DNA from 2 places in the Microvirgula sp. AG722 genome. Region 2 is predicted to be linked to the other one. Evidence: predicted binding sites of a transcription regulator. Region 2 holds the regulator's gene; the other holds the start of a gene.
What was found. The regulator FNR, encoded in region 2, switches genes on or off when oxygen is low (the NO sensors DNR and NnrR bind a similar motif). The targets are predictions, from matches to a motif close to TTGATNNNNATCAA.

Region 1 (7,995 bases), 200 kb from region 2:
CCGGCGTGCTCGATCAGCTTCAGCGCATCGCGCAGCCATTGCACCGCCGCCCCGGCAATAAAGATGCTGCCCTCGACCGCGTAGGTCGGCACGCCGTCCAGCCGGTAGGCGACCGTGGTCAGCAGCCGGTGGCGGGAACGCAGGGCCAGGCTGCCGGTATTCATCACCATGAAGCAGCCGGTGCCGTAGGTGGACTTGACCATGCCCGGCTCGAAGCACGCCTGGCCGACCGTGGCGGCCTGCTGGTCGCCGGCCATGCCGGTAATCGGCATCAGGTCGCCAAACAGCCGCGTCTGGCCGAAATCGGCTGCCGAATCGCGCACCTCGGGCAGCAGCGAGCGCGGGATGTCGAACAGCGCCAGCAGTTCGTCGTCCCACTGCTGGGTATGGATATTGAACAGCAGGGTACGGGCGGCATTGCTGGCGTCGGTCGCGTGGACGCGGCCCTCGGTCAGCCGCCACAGCAGAAAGCTGTCGATGGTGCCGAACGCCAGTTCGCCGGCCTCGGCCGCCGCACGGGCGCCGGGCACGGTTTTCAGCAGCCATGCCAGCTTGGTCGCGGAAAAATACGGGTCGAGCAACAGGCCGGTGCGCTCGGCGATCCTGTCCTCGTGTTCGGCCAGCGCCTCGCAGTCGGCGGCGGTACGCCGGTCCTGCCAGACGATGGCGTTGTGCAGCGGGCGGCCGCTGCGGCGATCCCACAGTACGGTGGTTTCGCGCTGATTGGTCACGCCGATGGCGGCAATGCGACTGCCGTCCTCCAGTTGCGACAGGGTTTCGCGCACGCAGTGGCGCACATCGTCCCAGATCCGCTCCGGGTCGTGTTCGACCCAGCCTGAGGCCGGATAGATCTGCGGCAGCTCCCGCCCGCTGCTGGCAGCGGCGTGGCCGTCGCGGGTGAAGGCAATGGCACGCGAACTGGTCGTGCCCTGGTCGATGGCCAGCAGGTATTCAGGCATTTTTCGGGCCGCAGGCAGGGATGGGCGAAGGCCCGATCCGGGTGGAGAAATGGACGTCGGTCATTTTATGTCAAACCTCGCCATTGCCGCCGTCTGTCGGTTTTTTCCTGGCGCCCTGTTTCGATTCCGAACCGGAACGCAGGGCAATGGTGCGGATGCTTTCGTTTGCGCACCCCTGTCAATCATGCTAAAAACATGTGATTCAAACGCAACACAAGATCCCAGCCAGATGAATCGCCTGCCGCGTCATGAACAGATCCTGAAGCTGGTACGGGCCAGCGGGTTCATGCCGATCGAGGAACTCGCCCGTCTGCTCGATGTCACGCCGCAAACCATCCGCCGCGACATCAATACCCTGTCCGAAGAAAACCTGCTGCGCCGTTTCCACGGTGGTGCCGCCCTCGGGCCCAGCGTCGAAAACGAGGAATACGCGACCCGCAAGGTCAAGAACCAGGCCGAAAAGACCCGGATCGCCAAGCTGGTCGCCGAGCACGTGCCGGACGACTGTTCGCTGTTCATGAGCATCGGCACCACGATAGAGGCTGTCGCACGCGAGCTGATCATCAATCACCAGCACCTGCGCGTCATCACCAACAACCTGAATATCGCCACCATCATTACCCGCCGCCCCGACTTCGAAGTCATCATTACCGGTGGCGTGGTGCGCAGCAAGGATGGCGGGCTGACCGGCATGGCGCCGGTCGACATGATCGAGCAGTTCAAGGTCGACTACGTGATCATGGGTGCCAACGGCATCGACAACGACGGCACGCTGCTCGACTACGACTATCGCGAAGTCCGCGCGACCAAGGCCATGATGAACAATGCCCGTCAGCGCTTCCTGGTCGTCGACTCGAGCAAGTTCGGCCGCAACGCGATGATGAAGGTATGCCATATCGGCGAGATGAACGCACTGTTCACCGACGACGAGCCGCCGGCCGAGCTGATGCCGCATCTGAACGAGAACAGCGTGCGCCTGTTCGTGGTCGAAGGTCAGCCGGCTCCCGTGCGCGGATAAGTCCCCCGCGCATTGCGGACAGCAGAACGCCGGGCCATGCCCGGCGTTCTGCTGTCCGCTTACAGCACCGGACGGCGCTTGCCCGGCGTGTGCTCGCTGGTTTCCGAACGCACCACCAGCAGCGGCATGTCGGCCTGACGCATGACCGACTCGGCCACACTGCCAAGCATCATGTGCATCAGTCCGCTGCGGCCATGCGTGCCCAGCACCAGCAGATCGGCCGGCACGCTGCGCGCATAGTTCAGCAGCCCGTCGGCGATTTCATCGCCACCACCCCAGCACTCGGCGATGAACAGCGACGGTTCCAGACCGGCGGCGCGAGCCTGCGCAGCGGCCCCTTCCAGCCGCGCCTCGCCGTGACGGTGAGCCAGTTCGGCCAGCTTGGCCTTGTCAGCCAGCACCACTTCTTCCAGTGCCAGTTCGAACAGATTGACGATATGCACCAGGTGCAGTTGCGCACCTGCCAGTTTCGCCACTGCGATGGCCTGTTCGAGCGCTTGCGACGCGTTGTTGCTCTCGTCGATCGACGCAACGATGTGCTGGTACATGAGGACTCCTTGGATTTTCACGATGACTGGACGCCGGCACGGCCCGATGCCCTGTCTCCACATCATTTTCCCATGATGGGGCTGCACCGGCGGCAGGCGAAAACACCTTCTCTCCCCCTGCCGGCCGACCGGGCCCGGCAACCGCTGTCACGGCCGGTTCATTAACGGCAGGGAAACCGATACGTGCGGGAATGATGGCAATGAGGATAACGCAATCCCCCGGCCCGCCGCGACGGCAGCTGTCATATTCGGCAAACGATTTGACGTGAAGCAAGCGCCAACCGTGACTATGCTCAAGTGATCATCGAATCGTTGTCCTCCGGCTTGAGCAGGAAAAGGAGACTGCCATGTTGACCAAGTCCACACTCGCAGCCGTTCTGGCACGGCTGACCGGCCCCGGCTTCCAGGTGAAATGGTGGGACGGTGATGTCCGCCGCTACGGCGGGGACGAGCCTGCGTTCAGCCTGAATTTCCATGCCGAACCGGCCTTCAACGCCGAAGATCCCATGGTATCGCTGGGCGAAGCCTATATGGATGGCGTGCTCGACTTCGATGGCGACTGGAATGCCATGCTGGGGCTGATCAACAGCAACCGGCAGATACTGGACGGTCCGCTGGCGCGGGTGGCCGGTGTGGCACGCACGCTCGACCGGCTGCGGCTGCGGGCGAGGCAGAAGGAAAACATCGCCCATCATTACGATATCGGCAACGATTTCTACCGCATGTGGCTCGATCCGGACATGAACTACTCGTGTGCGTATTTCGCCACAGCGGACATGACGCTGGAGCAGGCACAGCAGGCCAAGATCGACCATATCCTCGCCAAACTGTGCCTGAAACCGGGCGAACGACTGCTGGACGTCGGCTGCGGCTGGGGCGCCCTGCTGATCCGCGCGGCCCAGCGCCACGGCATCTGCGGCGTCGGCCTGACCCTGTCTGCGGAACAGGCCGACGCCGGCCGCGCACGCCTTGCCAAAGCCGGTCTGTCGGACCGAATCGAGATCCGGCAGATGGATTACCTCGACCTGTCCGGTGCCAGCGACCGTTTCGACAAGGCGGTCAGCGTCGGCATGTACGAGCATGTCGGTGAACGGCATGCCGCCCGCTATTTCGCCCGTGTCGCCGATGTGCTCGAACCGGGCGGCCTGTTTCTGCTGCATACCATCGTCGGCCATACCGACGATGGCAACACCAACCGCTGGGTCGAGAAGTACATTTTTCCCGGCGGCGAAATCCCGTACCTGCCGCGGCTGGCCGATACCGCCGCAAAAACCGGCTTCTTCCTGCTGACGCAGGAAAGCCTGCGCCTGCACTACGCCGCCACCCTGGCGCACTGGCGCGCCAATTTCGACCGTCATCTGGATGCGGTCCGTGCCCGTTTCGATGAACGCTTCGTGCGCATGTGGACGCTGTACCTGCGCGGCAGCGAGGCGTCATTCCGTGGTGGCGGGCTGGATCTGGGCCAATTCCTGTTCTCGCGCGGACTGGCCGCACATCCGCCGCGCCATCAGGCGCATCTGTACAACGGCGGGGAGCCGGTGCTGTGGTAGCTCAGGCCACGCCATGGCGACGGAACCACTCCAGCATGCGGCGCCAGCCATCCGTGGCGGCGCTTTCCCGGTAACTGGCCCGATAGTCGGCAAAAAAGGCATGCGGCGCATCGGCATAGATGACGATTTCGCTACCGCTGGCACCGATTTCCGCACGCATGCGCTCGACAGTATCGAGCGGAATCCCGCTGTCGGCCCCGCCATACAGGCCAAGCACCGGCACCCTGAGCCCGGCGCCGATATCGACCGGCTGCTGCGGCGTCAGCGCCGTGTGCTCACCGACCAGCCGGCCATACCAGGCGGCAGCGGCCTTCAGCGTCGGCCGGTGTGCCGCATACAGCCAGGCGATGCGCCCGCCCCAGCAGAACCCGGTAATGGCCGCACGCCCGGTATCGCCATGGCTGTGGGCCGCGGCCCAGGCCAGTGCCGCGTCGAGATCGGACAGCACCTGCGCATCCGGCACCCGGCTCACCACCGTGTCCATGATGGTCGCGATGTCACTGATCCGCGACACGTCTCCTTGGCGAAAATACAGTGCCGGTGCCACTGCGCAGTAGCCGAGCCGGGCCAGCCGACGGCAGATATCCTGGATATGGGCGTGAATGCCGAAAATTTCCTGTACTACCAGCACAACCGGCCACGGACCGGGTCCGGTCGGCATGGCGCGGTAGGCCGGCAGCGCGACGCCATCGGCCGCCGGTATCGTGACCAGCCCGGCAACCAGTCCGTCCGACGGTGTGGTGATGACCGTGGCCTGCGCAACCGGCTGCACGGCCAGCGCAAAACCGCCGGCAGCCAGCGTGGTCAGGAAATCACGACGGGAAAAGGGGGGCATGACGGGCACTCCACGGCGGCAGGCAATGTTTCCGGTATCGCCTTCCGGTCGGCGTACGTCAAGCCCGGCTTGCCGGTCCGCGCCGGCCAAGGTAGAAAGACGGCGTGCGACCGCTTCCCGTTTCATCCCGACACCTGCTGCGCCCGCTGCTGATGCTTGCGGGCGGGCTGAGCCTCGCCCTCGGCATCCTCGGCATTTTCCTGCCGCTGCTGCCGACCACGCCGTTCGTGCTGCTGACCGCTGCCTGCTGGGCGCGTGCCTCACCGCGTTTCCATCGCTGGCTGCTCGGTCACCGCACTTTCGGCCCGATCGTCATCGCCTGGGAAACCCGGCGCGCGCTGCCGCGCCGCGCCAAGCGGCTCGGGCTGCTGCTGATGACGGCATCGATGTGGACGTCGATGTGGATCGTCCAGCAGCGCCCGTGGCTGGTGCTGATGCTGCTGCTTACCTGGCTCGTGGTCGGTGGCTGGCTATGGCGCCTGCCGGAAACGACAGCGGCGCCGGCACAGGCCGGCGCCGCTGTCGGCCGAAATGACTGACGTCATTCGCCCAGTGCGGCCAGCAGTTCGGCCTGGTGCTCGGCGGTCAGCGCGTCGGTCAGTTCGGACAGATCGCCATCCATTACCTGATCGAGCTTGTACAGCGTCAGGTTGATGCGGTGGTCGGTCACCCGGCCCTGCGGGAAGTTGTAGGTACGAATGCGTTCGCTGCGATCGCCGGAGCCGATCAGGCTCTTGCGCTCGGCGGCTTCCTTCTGCTGTTGCGCGCGCCGCTGCACGTCGGCGATGCGGGCCGCCAGCACGGCCAGCGCCCGCGCCTTGTTCTTGTGCTGCGACCGGTCGTCCTGGCACTCGGCGACGATACCGGTCGGCAAGTGGGTAACGCGAACGGCGGAGTCGGTCTTGTTGATGTGCTGACCGCCGGCGCCGCTGGCGCGATAGGTATCGATGCGCAGATCGGCCGGATTCAGGTTCACCTCTTCCAGCTCGTCGGCTTCCGGAATCACCGCCACCGTGCAGGCCGAGGTGTGGATGCGCCCCTGGGTCTCGGTGCTCGGCACCCGCTGCACGCGGTGGCCGCCGGACTCGAATTTCAGCCGCGAGTAGGCGCCGAAACCGGCAATGCGGGCGATGACTTCCTTGTAGCCGCCAAGGTCGTTCTCGCTGGCGCTGACGATTTCGACCTGCCAGCGGTTGCGTTCGGCATAGCGCGAGTACATGCGGAACAGGTCGGCGGCAAACAGGGCGGCCTCGTCGCCACCGGTGCCGGCGCGCACTTCGAGGAAGATGTTGCGTTCGTCGTTCGGGTCTTTCGGCAGCAGCAGCCGTTGCAGTTCGCGCTCCAGCGCATCGATCCGCGCGTCGGCATCGGCCAGCTCGGCTTCGGCCAGTTCGCGCATGTCCGGGTCGGACAGCAGCTCGCGCGCGGTGGCAATGTCGGATTCGGCCTGGCGGAAGGCCAGGTACTGCTCGACCACCGGGGTCAGCTCGGCGTGTTCGCGCGTCAGCTTGCGGTAGTTGTCGATGTCGTCGGTCACGGACGGCTCGCCCAGCAGACCGGTCACTTCATCGAGTCGGTCGGCAAGCTGTGCCAGTCTGGCGGCAATGGAAGGTTTCATGTGGGCGTTTGCTGCGAGTGAACGCAAAAGACGACCCGCCGGCGGCGGACCGTCGCCCGATGCGGGCATCGGGCAGGTGAATGAAGAAAACGGGGGCTCAGGGCAGGCGGACCCTGGCGGGACCACGATGCCGGTTTACCAGCCGGTACGGCACAACGGACCAGTCCGGGTACTCGCAGGCACGGGCGACACGCGGGAAGGACGGACCGAGGTACACGCCCTTCGGCGTCAGGTACCACGAAACGAACTGCCACACCGACGGGTCGGCGTAGTTGCATTCGTCGTCCTTCGCCGTCGGCATCATCATTTTCGGATACAGGCTCTTGAAGTGGTCGACCACCCATGGCGCGAACTGCTTGTCCCGGTAGCGGGAGAACGCATCGAAATCGCGGGTATGGCCGTTGCCGCCACGCAGATAGCGTACCGGCTTGCCACGACCGAGCCAGAGGATGTCCTCGAGATCCAGCTCGCGACCGCTGGCGACGTCGAGCGTCATCGGATTGTCGGCGAAATCCGGATGCGCGCCGCCGCAATCATACCGGCTGAACACGCTGAGGCTCAGCACGGCCGGATTGATGAAGCGGGGCGTGACCTTCTGCGTCATCTCGCCACCGTGGCTGCGCGCGCCGCCAAGCTGGCATTCGTAATAATTGCCGACACTCTGCCACAACCGGTTCATCAGCAGGCGGTTGATCCGCTTGCGGTCGCCTTCGGACCAGCCGTCAGTCAGCTGGAACATGCTGCTGCCGCTCCACGGGTCCTTCCACCACTGCAGGCCGTAGCCCATGAAACGCTCGTGGCTGCCCCGGTTGAACTGGTGGTCGGCCAGGCGCAGGAAGTCATACGGCGAACGGACCCGCAGCCGGTGCAGATAGGGGCTGTCGCGGTCGCCGTCCGGCAGCCGTGCCGGTGCCAGCGTGACCTTGTGCGTCTTGCCATGGTCCTGCCAGCGGCCCTGGAAGCGGTTGCCGCCGGCCGGATGCAGCACCAGCGCCGGCTGGCGGCGGCTGGCCTCGCGGCCGGCCTGCTCGACCAGTTTCAGCTCGCCGCTGGCCTCGTTGCGCTGGCCGGCCAGCACGATGTCCTTGCGGAACTTGCGATAGAAATAGCGCCCCTCGACTTCGTTCTGGGCGTTCCAGTCCAGTTCCATCAGCACTGGCGCATCGCCGACGCGGCCTTCCAGCAGCAGCGGCGCGGCGATGGCCGGAGCGTGCAGCAGGGGCAGCAGGCAGAGAAGCCAGAGCGAGCGAATCTTGGGCATGGGCGGAAACCGGTTGGACTAGTCGGCGTGCAGATCGTAAAGACGCGACACGGTGTCGATCAGATGGTCACGCTCGCCGCCGCTGGCCTGGGTCAGGGCCGTGGTCGGGGCATGCAGCAACTTGTTGGCCAGCTGACTGGACAGGGCTTCCAGCACGGCTTCCGGCGATTCACCCCTGGCCAGCCGCTTCATTGCCGCGTCCAGCG
Region 2 (7,995 bases):
CCGGCCAGTTGCGCATTACTGCGCCGGAGGCCTCCGGCGCGCTGCTGTTCGCCGGGCTGGTGCCGGCATTTCGCCGCCGCTACCCGCTGATCAGCGTCGACATGCTGGTGACCGATGCCCATCTCGACCTGATCGGCGAGCGCATCGATCTGGCGTTTCGTACCGGGCGGCTGGCGGATTCGAGCTTTGTCAGCCGGCATGTCGGCGAGGTGCGCCGTGCTCTGGTGGCGGCCCCGGACTATGTGGCGCACGCCGGCCTGCCGGTTTCACCGGCCGATCTCGCCGCTCATGCCTGTCTGGTTCATCATCCGGCCCCGGACTGGCCGCTGACGGGGGCGGATGGCCTGCAGCGGGTCGTGCCGTCGCCGGGCATGCGCAGCAGCAGCCTGATGTATCTGCAGCAGGCTGCCGTTCATGGTGCCGGCATTGCCATGCTGCCGGCGTTCATGTGCCGGTGCGAGCTGGCCAGCGGGCAACTGGTCGAACTGCTGGCAGCGTATCCGCCGTTGCCGAACCAGTATTTCGCTGTCTATCCGACCCGCACCCACGTGTCGGCCGCGCTGCGCGCCTTCCTGGATTTTGTCGGAACATGGGGGCTGGCCGAGCGGCTGGCAGCCGTCGATAAATGAAAATGGCAGACCGGAGGTCTGCCATGGGGCGGATCGCAAACTGCCGGAAATGATTACCGGACGTGCGGTGCCAGCGTGTGCAGCATCTGCGCCAGCACCTTCGGGTTGGCGGCGACCACGTCACCGGATTCCAGCCAGCCCTGCTCGCCGAACACGTCGGTGACAATGGCGCCGGCTTCCTGGGCGATCAGGCTGCCTGCGGCGATGTCCCACGATTTCAGGTTCAGTTCCCAGTAGCCGTCCACGCGGCCGCTGGCGACATAGCACAGGTCGAGCGCGGCCGAGCCTTCGCGGCGCACGCCGGCGGTCTTGCGGATCATGTCGGCGAACATGGCCAGGTACTGGTCCAGATAGCTGACGTCGGTGTACGGGAAGCCGGTGGAGATCAGGCTGTCGGCCAGGCTGATGCGCTTGCTGACGCGGATGCGGCGATCATTGAGGAAAGCGCCGCCGCCTTTGCTGGCGGTGAACAGGTCGTTGCGGTTCGGATCATAGACCACGGCCTGCTGGATCTGGCCCTTGTGCGCGAGGGCGATGGATACGCAATACTGCGGATAGCCGTGCAGGAAGTTGGTGGTGCCGTCCAGCGGATCGATGATCCACAGGTATTCGGCGTCGGACAGCGAGGCCCCGCCCGATTCCTCGGCTAGAATGGCGTGCTTGGGGTAGGCATCCCGGATCATGTCGATGATGGCCGCTTCGGCCGCACGGTCGACGTCGCTGACGAAGTCGTTGTGCTGTTTCTGCTCGGCGCGGATCAGGTCGAGGTTGTTCGACGCGCGTTGAATGATGTTGGCGGCGCGACGCGCGGCCTTGACCGCGATGGTCAGCATCGGATGCATGGGAGCCTCTCTGGCAAAGGGGGCGCGCCGCGAATTCTTGCCGCCGCGCGTCTGGATAGTCCGGGTTTAAGGAACGATAAAGACCCGGACAGTTGGATGTTCCGGGCCTTTTGATGGCCGGAATTTTAACGCAGTTTTCTCAATGTCGAAACCCGAAGTCCCTGATTTTTTGCGTAATGTGCGCGTCGTTCTGGCGCGTCCTTCCCATCCCGGCAATATCGGCGCCGCCGCGCGCGCGATGAAGACCATGGGCGTGACCCGCCTGTATCTGGTCGAGCCAAAGCGTTTTCCCGATGCCGAGGCGACCACGCTGGCATCCGGCGCGGCCGATGTGCTGGAGAACGCCGTGGTGACCGGCACGCTCGATGCCGCGCTGGAAGGCGTGTCCATCGCCTGTGCGCTGACCAGCCGCAAGCGCGAGCTGACCACGCCGCTGGCCGCGCCGCGCGACGCCTGTGCCGAGCTGCTGGCGGCGGCCCGCGACGGGGTCGAGGTTGCACTGGTGTTCGGCAACGAAACCTACGGACTGTCGATCGACGAGGTCGCGCGCTGCAACCGGCTGGTCACCATTGCCGGCAACCCGGACTATTTTTCGCTGAACCTCGGCCAGGCGGTACAGGTCATGTGCTATGAGCTGTTCAGCCAGTTGGCATTTCCGCTTGATCATTTGCGGGCCAATGCCGAACTGGCCAGTCATGAAGAGGTCGAAGGGTTCTATGGTCATCTCGACCGGGTGCTCGACGGTATCGGTTTCTATGACCGGCGCAATGGCGAACGGCTGATGCGCCGCTTGCGCACCCTGTATGACCGCGCCAGCCTGGAGCGGCAGGAGATCGATATCCTGCGCGGCATGCTGAAGCAGATCGAACGCCGCTGCGGGCCGGACCCGTACCGACACGACTGAGTCGCGTGAACTGCGCCGCCGATCCCCGCCTGCTGCCGTTGCTGGCCTCGTTGCGCGAACCGGCGGTGCGGGCACTGGCGTCACTGCTGCTCGGGCCGTCGCCGTGGGACAGCGGTGTCGAGTTCGACCGGGCCCTGCTGGCCGGACCGCGGGCTGCCGAACGGCTGCTGGCACTGGACCGCCGCCCTGCCGTATTGCTGGACTGGCTGGCGGCCCGGCGCACCGGGCGCCTTGGCGCCCATGCCGAGGCGCTGCTGGCCTTCTGGCTGGCACAGCGGAGTGCGCAGCTTGAACTGGTGGCGGCCAACCGCGCGGTGCGGGTCGAGGCGCATACCCTTGGTGAGTTCGATTTCCTGCTGCGGCTGGACGGACGGCCGCTCCATGTCGAAATGGCGTGCAAGTTCTATCTGGAAGTCGCGCCGCAGTGCTGGGTCGGGACCGACCTGCGCGATGCGCTGGCGCTGAAACGTGCGCAACTGGTGCGCCAGCTGGCGCTGGCCGGCGATGCGCGTGCGGCGGCGACCCTCCCGCCCGGTTTCGCCGGCTGCCCGGCCTTTACCGTGTTGCGCGGGCAATTGTTCCGGCCGGCCGGCAGCGGCGAACCGGTGCACTGGTGGCGGCATCAGGGGGAGGCCTGGCCGGCACGGGCGGCCGACAGCCGCTATCTGCACCTGCTCCGGCTCGACTGGCTGTCCCCGGCCCGGGCTGGCCGGGCCGACGTGCAGACCGCCGCCGAGCTGCAGGCGCGGCTGGCGGGCAGGAGAGAGGCGCTGATGGTGGCGGAAATGCAGGCCGTCGGCGATGACGACTGGCAGGAAGTGTCGCGCGGCTTCGTGGTGCCGGCGCACTGGCCGGAGCCCGGCCGGCTGGCCACCCTGATGGCGCGCATCGCGGCGCTGGATGGCGGGGAGAAGGAATGATGAAGCAGCTGCTGATCCTGTGGGCCGGTCAGACCGGGCGCAACCTGCAGCTGGCGCGGGCCGCGGCGGCGGCGGCCAGTGAGGCGGGCGAGGGGGAGATCGACGTGCGGCTGCTGCCGGCGCAGCAGGCCGGCATCGACGATCTGCTGGCCTGTCACGGCCTGATTGTCGCCACGCCGGAAAATTTCGGCTACATGGCCGGCACGCTGAAGGATTTTTTCGATCGCACGTTCTACCCGGCCCAGGGGCGGGTGGAAGGATTGCCGTATGCGATCCTGATCTGTGCCGGCAATGACGGCAGCGGGGCGCGAGTCGCGATCGAACGCATTGCGCGCGGCTATCCGCTGACGCCGGCCTGCGAGCCGCTGATCGTGCATGGGGAGCCCGACCAGGCCGCGCTGGAGCGCGCGGCCGAGGTCGGTGCGACGCTGGCGCTCGGCCTGTCGCTGGGACTGTTCTGAACCGGGTTCAGGTGGTGGCAATCGGCATGCTCTGCTGGCAGCCGCCGACCAGGGTCTTCAGGTTCTCCGGCTGAATCAGCTGGATGTGCTTGTGTTCGACAATGATCCAGCCCTGGGCCTGGAATTTCGACAGCGTGCGGCTGACGGTTTCCAGCTTCAGACCGAGGAAGGAACCGATTTCCTCACGGCTCATGCGCAGGATGAAATCGTTGGCGGCGAAGCCGCGGGCGGAGAAGCGCTGGGACAGGTTGAGCAGGAAGGCGGCCAGACGTTCTTCCGCCTTCATGTTGCCGAGCAGCAGCATGACCGACTGGTCACGGACGATTTCACGGCTCATCAACCGGAAGAAATGATGCTGCAGGGTCGGGATGTCACGACCGAGACTGGTCATGCGCGAGAACGGCAGTTCACAGACCTCGGCATCCTCGAGCGCGATTGCATCACAGCCGTGCAGGCTGCTGGAGACGCCATCCAGGCCCAGCAGCTCGCCGGACATCTGGAAACCGGTGACCTGCTCGCGGCCGTCATGGCTGGAAATGCAGGTCTTGAAAAAGCCGGTCCGGATGGCGAACATGGACTTGAACGCCTCGCCGGCGCGGAACAGGTACTCGCCGCGCTTCAGGCGCCGACTCTGCCGGATCACGGCGTCGAGCTGGCTCATCTCCTCGCGATTGAGTCCGATGGGCAGGCACAATTCGCGAAGACTGCAGTTCGAGCAGGAGATCTTCAGCGTGTGGGCAGTAAGCGGATTGTGTTCGGCCATGATGATCCGTTCAGGTTGTTATCATGCCAGGCTTGACGACTATCAAAGGCGCCCCTGCACGATTCAGGCAAAGTGGTTCACTGCCTGAGAGGTTTATCCATTTATGACGACAGCAATTCACGACAACGTGGCTCCCGCCCAGTTCATTTTCGACCGAGAGTTGATCGAACGCCTCGACGGCAGCGGTCCTCGCTACACCTCGTATCCGACGGCAGACCGTTTTACCACCGAATTCAACGGCGTAGATTATCGCCACTGCCTTGAGCAAAGGCAAATCGGCGCCAGCGCCAAGCCAGTATCATTATACGCTCATATACCGTTCTGTAATACAGTCTGCTACTACTGCGCCTGTAACAAGGTCATTACCAAGGACAAGACGCGTGCGGATACCTATCTGGGTTATCTCGAACGCGAGCTGGCGCTGCATGCCGAAGGGCTGGGGCCGCGCCAGGACCTGATCCAGCTGCACTTCGGCGGCGGCACGCCGACCTTCCTGTCCGACGAGCAGATGCAGCGGCTGATGGACGCGATCCGTCGCCATTTCAACCTGTTGCCCACTGGCGAATACTCGATCGAGATCGATCCGCGCAAGGTCAGCGCCGACACGGTGCGGCTGCTGGCGACCCAGGGCTTCAACCGCATGTCGGTCGGGGTGCAGGATTTTGATCTGCAGGTGCAGAAGGCCGTCAACCGGGTACAGAGTGTCGAGGAGACGCTGACGGTCATCGACGCCGCGCGGTCGTCCGGCTTCAAGTCGGTCAGCCTCGATCTGATCTACGGCCTGCCGCACCAGACCGTCGACTCGGTCCGGCGTACGCTGGAGACGGTGCTCAGCATCCGTCCGGACCGGCTGGCGCTGTACAACTACGCCCACCTGCCGACGGTCTTCATGCCGCAGCGGCGCATCAACGAAGCGGATCTGCCGTCGGCCGAGGTCAAGCTCGACATCCTGCAGATGGCGGTGCAGATGCTGACCGATGCCGGTTACGAATTCATCGGCATGGACCACTTCGCCCTGCCGGACGACGATCTGGCCGTGGCCCTGCGCCAGGGACGGCTGCAACGGAACTTCCAGGGCTACTCGACCCATGCCGACCATGATCTGGTGTCCATCGGGACCTCGGCCATCGGCAAGGTCGGCGCCAGCTATCACCAGAACGCAAAAGACCTCGAACAGTATTATGCGATGCTGGACGAAGGTCGGCTGCCGATCGTCCGCGGTCTGCTGCTGAGTGCCGACGACCTGCTGCGCCGGGCAATCATTCAGGCGCTGATGTGCCGCTTCTCGCTGTCGATGGAAGCGATGGGCGAGGGTTTCGGCATCGACTTCAAGCAGTATTTCGCGCCGGAAATGGCCCGGCTGGCCGAATACGAGGCTGACGGACTGGTCGAGCTGGATGACGAGTGGATCGCCGTGACGCCGCAGGGGCGTTTCCTGATCCGCACCATTGCCATGGTGTTCGACCGCTATCTGCGCGAGAAACAGACCCACGCCCGCTACTCGAAGACGATCTGAGCCGCTGACGCCGTATCAATGGTGTGCGTACAGCTGCCTCAGGTAAATCGCTGTGCTCTGCTGTTCGAACCGGACCGTATTGACCAGGCTGGTGCGCGCAGAGGTCCACATGCCCTGAGCCTGGAAGACCCGGACGTCCTCGTACGGCAGCTTGTGCAGCGTGAACGACTTCCAGAGGTACTCGGGTGAAACGGTTCCCTTGCCGGCCACGACAGTCTTGCCCAGCCGGTTTGCGACAACCTGGGCGACGGATGACATGCTGTTGCCCTGGCCTGCGTGACACGACCCCAGCAACACGGTGTCCGTGTCGGCGTCGAGCAGCGGGCGGATACGTCTGGCCAGTTGGGGGGCGCGCAACAGCTTGTTTGCGGCGATCGTCACATGGGGTGAGCCATGGATGCCGACTGTCTGTACGCCCGGCCCCTTGTTCCAGACTCTCAGTGACATGTCAAAATCGGGGTTTTTCCGCAGATGTCTGCCCAACCGCCATGCGCCGAAACCGATGGCGCCCAGGACCAGGCTAACCAGACTCGCGGCGACCCCCAGGCCGTAGGATACCCTTCCCAGCGTTGCTGCCTGTCCAGGGCTTGAGCCGGCCAGCAGATTGGAGGCCGCGCCGGTAGCGACGGAGATGATCGCCAGCGCCAGCCCCAGACTGGCCAGTATGGATGCCGTGCCAAAGGTGGCAATGGAGAGGACCAGACTGACCAGGCCGAGGGCGATTCCGGTGTTGGAAATCGCTGAATAACCGGAAGGATCACGATTGTTGACCGGGTCGCCCAGACAGAATGCATAGGGATTGATGCCTCCCGTCCCGAACGGGCTCAATGGGTCCGGTTGCAGGACGCGCTGAATCATCGGGTCGTAGCTGCGTACACCATTACCCATATGGTAGTAATTTTTGTTGCCGACATAGTCTGAAAGCATGCCATGCAGGCCGAGCCGTGGACGCTTTTTCCAGATTCTGACGGCTTGCGCTGCTGCCCTGGCCGCTGCCGGAGACGGGGGACGTGATGGCATGGCGTTTCCTCCTCGTGGAGTTCCTGGCCGCACATCAATTCGCGGTCGATGGACTGGTGTCTGAACGTTTCCTTCTTCCTGCATAGTAAGGGCTGGTCTGGCGCCGGTTGCAATTCCCGACGAATGGGCTGGCGCTGTCCTCAGACCGACGGTGGCCGGACGTGGTCCGGGTGCGAGGGGCAATCGGCCTGGTGGTCGCTGACCACGCCGACTGCCTGCAGGTACGCCTGGATGACCGTGCTGCCGACGAAATTCATGCCGGCTTTTTTCAGCGCCTTGCTGATCCGGTCAGACAGCGGGGTCGAGGCTGGCGCGTCGGTGTAGCGGGTGAAACGGCTGACGACCGGCTGCCGGTCCACGTGCGACCACAGCCAGTCGGAAAACGAACCGTGCTCGGCCTGCATGGCGACGAAGACCCGTGCATTGCGGCGGGCGCTGACCACCTTGAGCCGGTTGCGCACGATGCCCGGGTCCTGCAGTGCGGCCTCCAGCTCCTCGTCGCTCATCGCGGCGACCCGCTGCGGGTCGAACTGATGGAAGCGGCGGCGGTAACCGTCGCGCTTGCGCAGGATGGTGATCCACGACAGACCGGCCTGGGCGCCTTCCAGGATCAGCATTTCGAACAGCTTGCGGTCATCGTGGACCGGGCGCCCCCATTCCTCGTCGTGATAGGCGATATACAGCGGGTCGGTCCCGCACCACGGGCAGCGCTCACCGGTCATGCCGTTCTCCATCGGTTCAGGGTTCGTCGCCCGGCCGGGCGAGGTCGAAGGCTTCACCCTCGCCGATCCGGCGGCGCAGCACGTTCAGGTAGACGTTCGGGTCCGGCATGCTGCCGTTGCGCTGGGCCAGCCAGATCATCTCCGCCAGACCGTCCATCGCCGCATGCTGGGCATCGTGACGGGTGCCGAGCCGGGCCGCGAGGCGGTCGACCAGATCG

Region 1: DFO50_RS02380 (universal stress protein) is a predicted target of FNR. The motif match lies at 2,786-2,799, and genes of this name have one in related genera.

The regions. Positions count from the first base shown of each region.
Region 1 is NZ_QLTJ01000001.1:500,534-508,528, forward strand. It holds gene glpK (glycerol kinase GlpK) at 1-959, opposite strand, end outside; gene DFO50_RS02375 (DeoR/GlpR family DNA-binding transcription regulator) at 1,189-1,977, shown strand; gene DFO50_RS02380 (universal stress protein) at 2,037-2,525, opposite strand; gene DFO50_RS02385 (cyclopropane-fatty-acyl-phospholipid synthase family protein) at 2,873-4,075, shown strand; gene DFO50_RS02390 (dienelactone hydrolase family protein) at 4,077-4,910, opposite strand; gene DFO50_RS02395 (YbaN family protein) at 5,045-5,449, shown strand; gene prfA (peptide chain release factor 1) at 5,452-6,528, opposite strand; gene DFO50_RS02405 (hypothetical protein) at 6,626-7,789, opposite strand; gene hemA (glutamyl-tRNA reductase) at 7,808-7,995, opposite strand, start outside.
Region 2 is NZ_QLTJ01000001.1:297,164-305,158, reverse strand. It holds gene DFO50_RS01380 (LysR family transcriptional regulator) at 1-629, shown strand, start outside; gene DFO50_RS01375 (inositol monophosphatase family protein) at 683-1,471, opposite strand; gene DFO50_RS01370 (RNA methyltransferase) at 1,614-2,375, shown strand; gene DFO50_RS01365 (DUF1853 family protein) at 2,381-3,295, shown strand; gene DFO50_RS01360 (flavodoxin family protein) at 3,292-3,756, shown strand; gene fnr (fumarate/nitrate reduction transcriptional regulator Fnr) at 3,764-4,519, opposite strand; gene hemN (oxygen-independent coproporphyrinogen III oxidase) at 4,623-6,035, shown strand; gene DFO50_RS01345 (RHS repeat-associated core domain-containing protein) at 6,051-7,055, opposite strand; gene DFO50_RS01340 (DNA-3-methyladenine glycosylase I) at 7,196-7,777, opposite strand; gene DFO50_RS01335 (DUF1841 family protein) at 7,794-7,995, opposite strand, start outside.